DNA from 3 places in the Comamonas sp. SY3 genome. Region 2 is predicted to be linked to each of the others. Evidence: predicted binding sites of a transcription regulator. Region 2 holds the regulator's gene; each other region holds the start of a gene.
The links. Region 2 encodes LexA, which represses DNA repair genes until DNA is damaged. Its sites were predicted from a motif close to ACTGTATNNNNATACAGT; they were not measured.
Positions count from the first base shown of each region.

Region 1 (2,267 bases), on a different contig from region 2:
ATTTTGCTGAATGGTGCCGTCGCTGATGTCGAGCAGGATCACTCCGGCCTTGATCAGCTCATATCCCTCTTCTTAAATACGGCGCAGGCCGTCGACCGCGCTGCGGACAATCAACGCAGTGTCAGCTGTCGGCTGCAGCAGCGGAACGACGATGGAGCGGCTGAAGCGTGGGCCTGGCCTGAAGGGGCTGGTATGTGCAAACACCTGTACCTGGCCAGCCAGGCCGCGCTGACGCCTTAGCTTCTCGGCCGCACGGCTGGCATACTCGCTCACCGCCTCGATCAAGGGGCCAAGGTCCTCCACCGGCTGGCCAAATGACCTGGTGCAGGCAATCATTTTCTTAGGGGGGGCATCCTCGAGGGCGATGCAACTTTCGCCGCGCAGCTCGCGCACGGTGCGCTCCAGGACCACCGACCAGCGTCGACGTATGGTGCCCAGGTCGGCCTGAGTGAGCTGCCAGACATTGGCTATGCTCGCCGCGTTCAAGTCGTTGCTAATTCACTTGCCGATCCCCCAAACGGCCCCAATTAGCGCAGCCGTCATTGTTCCTGAGCACCACCACGGGGCAGCGGTTGAGCGCTGGGCGAAACACCCTCTCGCAGCTCACATAGAAGTTGTTCCCATCGACCAGTGCATACATGTTTACACCTTGACGAAGCGCTTGATGCTGCAGGTGACAACGCCCCAGATCTCAAGCGTCTGCTCGTCGCCGATGCTGGTGTCAGGGAGGGTAGGGTTGGCTGCCTGCAGCTTGATCCGGCCACCGCGCTTGAAGAGATATTTGACGGTGAAGTCGTTGTCCAGCACCGCCACCACGATCGACTTGTGCTCAGGCTTCATGTAGCGGTCGACCACCAGAAGGTCGCCATCATCGATGCCCGCGTCCTTCATCGTTAGTCCGCCCGACTTGACCAGGAATGTGCAGGCGGGATGAGGTATCAGGAGCTTGGCAAGGTCGATTCGTTCCTGGCTCCAGTCATCTGCAGGGCTTGGGAAGCCGGCGCGCACAGTGCTTCCCGCCACTGGGAGGATCATGGGGCTCGCATCAAGATGTAGGGGCTGTAGAGTACTGTGTATGCATACAGTATAAATCTTTTCTCAGGATAGGTGCTAGTCAGGTAGGATGAGTTCGATCGTCAAAGGAAAAGAAGATGACGAAAGGAGATAATTTTTATCAGTTTCATAATGAATCCAAATGAGAGGAAAGATTTTTATTCAATATTTGTTATGTGGTTCTAATTAATGTTTTTCAATTATTAATGTGGGTGTAATTTATGTCTATAATTTACTGTGATGAAGCTGGCAACACGGGTGCAAATCTTCTAGATGAAGTTCAGCCTTCGTTTATATTGGCATCAAATGATTTTTCCAATGAAGAGGCGGCGGATTTGCTTCAGCATGTGCGTTCAGGGCAAACGGGCGAGTCAAAGTTTAGTAACTTAAGGCGTCGTCAAGAGGGTATAAATAAAGTAATTAAATTTCTCTCCGATCCTCGATTGAATGAGCACCGTGTTCAAATAAGTGTGTTTCATAAGCGATATATGGTGACGACAAAGATAGTTGATTTGATCGCTGAGAATATATTTTATGAAATGGGGTATGATCTTTATAAATTTGGACACAATCTGGCGCTCTCCAACTTCCTCTACTATGTATTGCCAACAATGTGTGGGGAGGAGAAAGTAAACAATTTCCTGAATTCGTTTGTTGAACTTATCAGAAAAGGTGCTGATGAGGGTAAAGATCCCTTTTATGAAGCAGCGAATTCTCTTGTTCACTCTTGCGCGAATGAGCAATTGAAAAAATTTCTGAGTGGTTTGCTAGATCCTCAATATTTCAATATGTGGTATGAGGATTATGATTGGTCAAATATTGATCCTGCAATCCCTGCACTCTTTCACCAAATTGTGAGGTGGGGTATGATGAAGAATGCCCGGTTTGATGTGGTGCATGATCAATCCAAACCTATTATGCTTTCTCAGCAAACTTTTGAGGAAATGATGGCAATGCAAGGAGAGGATTCACAAATCATCGGTCCTGATCGAAGAAAAATTCAGTTTCCTTTAAAAGCTCAGTCGCTGACACAAGGCGATTCAACGCGTTATCCACAGTTGCAAGTCGCAGATATTTGTGCTGGCTCGCTAAACCATTTTTACAAACTGCATTTTGCTAATCAAAAAGATGAATTATCGGAAGCCGTCGAAAAATTAGGTTGTCTGAACTGGGTGAATAATGCTGTAATACCACAGCCGCATTTTACCCCTGAA
Region 1 is NZ_JBGTYN010000024.1:20,017-22,283, reverse strand. Features, by position in the region: gene ACCQ08_RS21790 (DUF4113 domain-containing protein) at 1-42, opposite strand, end outside; gene ACCQ08_RS21785 (hypothetical protein) at 73-486, opposite strand; gene ACCQ08_RS21780 (LexA family protein) at 643-1,035, opposite strand; gene ACCQ08_RS21775 (DUF3800 domain-containing protein) at 1,275-2,267, shown strand, end outside.
Region 1: the regulator LexA is predicted to act here: its motif matches at 1,069-1,086, upstream of ACCQ08_RS21780 (LexA family protein).

Region 2 (2,267 bases):
GGCGCTGGAGGTTGCTGCGGCCGCACGCTGAGCGAAAGATAGAAAAGAAGAAGCCGCTGGCAGTGCAGCGGCAGCCACGGCTTAGTGGCCATGAGCAACGGGCGGAAGGCAGAGCGCTGAAGGTGCCGGTTTGGCGCGTGCCCGGCATGGCGGTAACGCCCGGTACGTTCAGCGTCTGCGTCAACCCAGTGTAGCGATTCCGCTGCTGTCCACCTCTCGTGACAGCAGGCATGCAGCTGCCAGCAGGCTGGCTACAACGCACCGGCCCGGATTGGCACTGGCTTAGACCGCGTGCAGATGCTCCAGCCGCTCCAGGCGTTCAAGCTCGGCACAGATATCGGCCATGCTGCCCGACATGGCCCAGCGCATGCCCTTTTGGCGGTGCAGGCTGGCCGGTTGCGCCCAGTACATCTTGATGGGGGCATCGTTGGCGGCCTGGGCGCTGCAGCGCTGTACCGACAAGAACGGGCGGGTGTGAGACGGTGCACCGACGGAGAGGCGGCGGCGCGCTGCGGGTTTGCGCGGCAGGCGAATGCGGTCGATGGGGCGCTGTGCGGGTGTCTCTTCAGCAGGGCCGTCCACGCCAGGCGGAATGCTGGGGCCATCGAGCAGGCTCAGTTGCTGCACGGCACCACGCTGCGCAGCGGCGCTGGAGGCGGCGGCAAAGCAATGCACCTGGGCGGCAAGCTGGCCATCGTTGGCGGCGCCATGGCCTGGACGGCGGCGGCTGCTGCGCACGATGGCACGTTGGATGGACTGGAACCAGGGCAGGCCAGCGACGAGGGAAAAGGGCGCAAGCGCACGCAATGCATCTGCTACGAGCATGGGAGACTCCTTGGTGTACGGATGACAGCAGGATTGCGCAAGGCGAGCGCATTCCCCAGGGTTGTGGGCCGGGTGCCCACAACGCCCGCTACCTGGGGTTGCGCAGAAAGGGAGGGGCCGACAGGGCCGCTGGGCTTAGTTCAGCATCGTGTTGCGAATCAACCCGACGGCAATGCCTTCGATCTCAAAGGGCTCGCCCGGCTGCACGACGATGGGCAGATAATCCGGGTTTTCGGCCAGCAGCTCGATGCCATCCTTGGTGCGCTGCAGGCGCTTGACGGTGACGTCATCGCCCAGACGCGCGACGATGATCTGGCCATTGCGCGCCTCGCGGGTGGCTTTGACGGCCAGCAGATCGCCATCGATGATGCCGACATCGCGCATCGACATGCCGCGTACCTTCAGCAGGTAATCGGGCTGCTGCTGGAACAGGCCGCCTTCAACGGTATAGGTCTGGTCGACATGCTCTTGCGCGAGGATGGGCGAGCCCGCTGACACGCGGCCAATCAGCGGCAGGGCCAGCTGGGCGAGCTCTTGCACCACGCGGCCCAGGCCGGCGGTGGCGTTGGACACGCCTGCCAGCGGCGACGAAAAGCGCGTGCCGCGTGCCGCATTGATGGAGCGCACGGTATCACTTTGCAGGCGAATCCCCCGGGAGGTACCGCTGACCAGCTCGATCACACCCTTGCGTGCCAGCGCCTTGAGGTGGTCTTCTGCCGAATTGGCCGATTTGAAGCCCAGCTTGCTGGCGATTTCGGCGCGCGTTGGCGGGGCGCCGGTGCGCGAGATGGCCGTCTGGATCAGGTCCAGAATCTCTTGTTGGCGCGCGGTGAGTTTGGGATGGTCTCGCATAAGATCTCCGTGTGATCTGTGGTGCCGGGTGGCAGCCAAGCTGCCGTGCACTCCAACACCTGTATATCAATCCAGTACCTGTATTTTTAACCAGTTTTTTGCAGGAGGCAAGCTTTGCAGCCAAAAATTTTGATCATCGGCACCGGCGGCACCATTGCCGGCATGGCCGATGATGCCGAGAATCCCGGCCAGTACCGTGCGGCGCAGCTGTCGGTCGCGGCCCTGCTGGCGGGGGTGGGCGGTATCGAGACCGCCGCGGCGGGCCCGCTGGATGCAATGCAGATCGCGCAAATTGATAGCAAGGACATGAGCGATGAGGTCTGGCATGCGCTGCTCCAGGCTTGCGATGCAGCGATGCGCGACGAGGCGGTACGCGGTGTTGTTATCACCCACGGAACGGATACCTTGGAGGAAACCGCCTGGTTCCTGCATTGCGTTTTAGGGCGCCTGGCCAAGCCGGTGGTGCTGACCTGTGCGATGCGCCCGGCCAATGCCTTGATGCCCGATGGCCCGCAGAATCTCAAGGATGCCGTGGCCGCCGCTGCGGCGCTGGATGCGGACGGCCATCCGCTGTTGCGCGAGGTGGTCGC
Region 2 is NZ_JBGTYN010000009.1:164,639-166,905, forward strand. Features, by position in the region: gene ACCQ08_RS14005 (FMN-dependent NADH-azoreductase) at 1-31, shown strand, start outside; gene ACCQ08_RS14010 (hypothetical protein) at 283-825, opposite strand; gene lexA (transcriptional repressor LexA) at 961-1,677, opposite strand; gene ACCQ08_RS14020 (asparaginase) at 1,792-2,267, shown strand, end outside.

Region 3 (2,267 bases), on a different contig from region 2:
TGATGATGGAGGCGCCGCTGTCCAGGCTCAAGCCGGGCCCGGTCGATCTGAAGGTCAGCGTCTGGGACGTGCCGGCCGTGGAGGACATGCCCAGCACCGACCTGGCTGCCGTCGAGGTCGACCCGCGCAGCGGCAACCTGTTGCTGCTCGGGGAGGAGTCTTCGGTGCTCTACGAATACAGCCGTGCCGGAGACCTGCTCAGCGTGATGCCGCTGTGGGCCGATATGGCCGGGCTGGCCAACCGCATCCCGCAGCCCGAGGGGCTGGCCATGGACAATGGCGGCAATATCTACATCGTCTCCGAACCCAACCTGTTCTACAAGTTCGAGCGCAAGCGCGGCTGAATGCAGCACATGCAGCCGCTCAGCTGTCGGCCCCATACACTTCCAGCCCGAGTTTGACCACGGTAGCGACCTGTTCGCCCACTTCAGCGCGGAACTCCGCCTCGGCCTGGGTGACCGCCCGCTCGAATGCCTGCAGCCACAGCAGGCCCGTCTCGGTAAAGCGGACGATGCGGGCGCGTGCATCGCGGGGGTCGCGCTCACGGGTCACCAGGTTCCAGGCTTCGCACTGGTCCACCAGCTGGGCCATCGCCTGCTTGCTCATGCCTGCACGCTCGGCCAGGTCCACCAGACGGTCGCCTGCCAAGGACAGGTGCCGGGTGATATGGATATGGGCGGCGCTGACCTGGTCGCGCTCGGCCAGATGCGACAGCGCCAGCGGCACGGCGTCATCCCGCACCATCAAGTGCAGCACGCGGGCGTCGAAGCGGCGCATTGCATGGCCCAGCAGCCGGCCCATGTGGGTCAGGCGCCAGCTGTCATCAGGCAAATGGGGCAGAAGTGTCGGCATGATGGGCGCTCCCGAGGGTGTTGTGCGGCTTTTTCAGTATGCTGCATTTAGTCAAGCAAACTGACTAAAAAAATGCTTTTATAAAATATACCCATCCCCTAAACTACTGTTCAAGCATCCAGGCTGTATATGCAAACAGCAGGATCCCAGACCTAAGACATGACTATCAAACGCAAGGAGAAATCCATGAACGCCACCGCAACCAAGCCCGAAGCCAACAGCGAAAAAGCCAAGGCGCTGGCCGCCGCACTGGCCCAGATCGAAAAGCAGTTCGGCAAGGGCACCATCATGAAACTCGGCGAAGGCGAGGCCGTCTCGGACATCCAGGTGGTGTCCACCGGCTCGCTCGGCCTGGACATTGCGCTGGGCGTGGGCGGCCTGCCGCGCGGCCGCGTCATCGAGATCTACGGCCCTGAATCCTCGGGCAAGACCACCTTGACCCTGCAGGTGATTGCCGAGATGCAGAAACTGGGCGGCACCTGCGCCTTCATCGATGCAGAACACGCACTCGATACCGGCTATGCCCAAAAGCTGGGCGTGAACCTGGGCGATATCCTGATCAGCCAGCCCGACACCGGTGAGCAGGCGCTCGAGATCGTTGACAGCCTGGTGCGCTCCGGCGCGGTGGACCTGATTGTTGTCGACTCGGTGGCGGCCCTGACCCCGAAGGCCGAAATCGAAGGCGAAATGGGCGACCAGCTGCCCGGCTTGCAGGCCCGCCTGATGAGCCAGGCGCTGCGCAAGCTCACCGCCACGATCAAGAAGACCAACTGCATGGTCATCTTCATCAACCAGATCCGCATGAAGATCGGCGTGATGTTCGGCAGCCCAGAAACCACCACCGGCGGTAACGCGCTGAAGTTCTACGCCTCGGTGCGCCTCGATATCCGCCGTACCGGCACCATCAAGCGCGGCGACGAAGCCATCGGCAACGAAACCAAGGTCAAGGTGGTCAAGAACAAGGTATCGCCTCCGTTCAAGACGGCCGAGTTCGACATTCTGTTTGGCGAAGGCATCTCGCGCGAAGGCGAAATCCTGGACATGGGCGTCAATGCCCGCATCATCGAGAAAAGCGGTGCCTGGTATGCCTACAACGGCGAGAAGATCGGCCAGGGCCGTGACAACTCGCGCGAGTTCCTGCGTGAAAACGCCGACCTGGCGATCGAGATCGAGAACAAGGTGCGCGAGAGCCTGAACATCAGCCTGCGCCCCGCTGAAGACGGCGTGGTCGATGGCCCTGCGGCCAACGGCACCGAGGGCTGACCGCTTCTGAAGCGAGAACGCTGAGATAGCTGCTTGTGCACAGATGCTGTGCGCAAGCAGCTATTTGTTTTATAGCAATGAGGATGAATGTCTTTTAGCAAACTCTCCCTCAAAGGCCGTGCGCTGCGCTATCTGGCGCAGCGCGAGCATTC
Region 3 is NZ_JBGTYN010000003.1:136,895-139,161, reverse strand. Features, by position in the region: gene ACCQ08_RS05535 (SdiA-regulated domain-containing protein) at 1-344, shown strand, start outside; gene ACCQ08_RS05530 (MarR family winged helix-turn-helix transcriptional regulator) at 364-852, opposite strand; gene recA (recombinase RecA) at 1,039-2,115, shown strand; gene recX (recombination regulator RecX) at 2,203-2,267, shown strand, end outside.
Region 3: the regulator LexA is predicted to act here: its motif matches at 975-992, upstream of recA (recombinase RecA).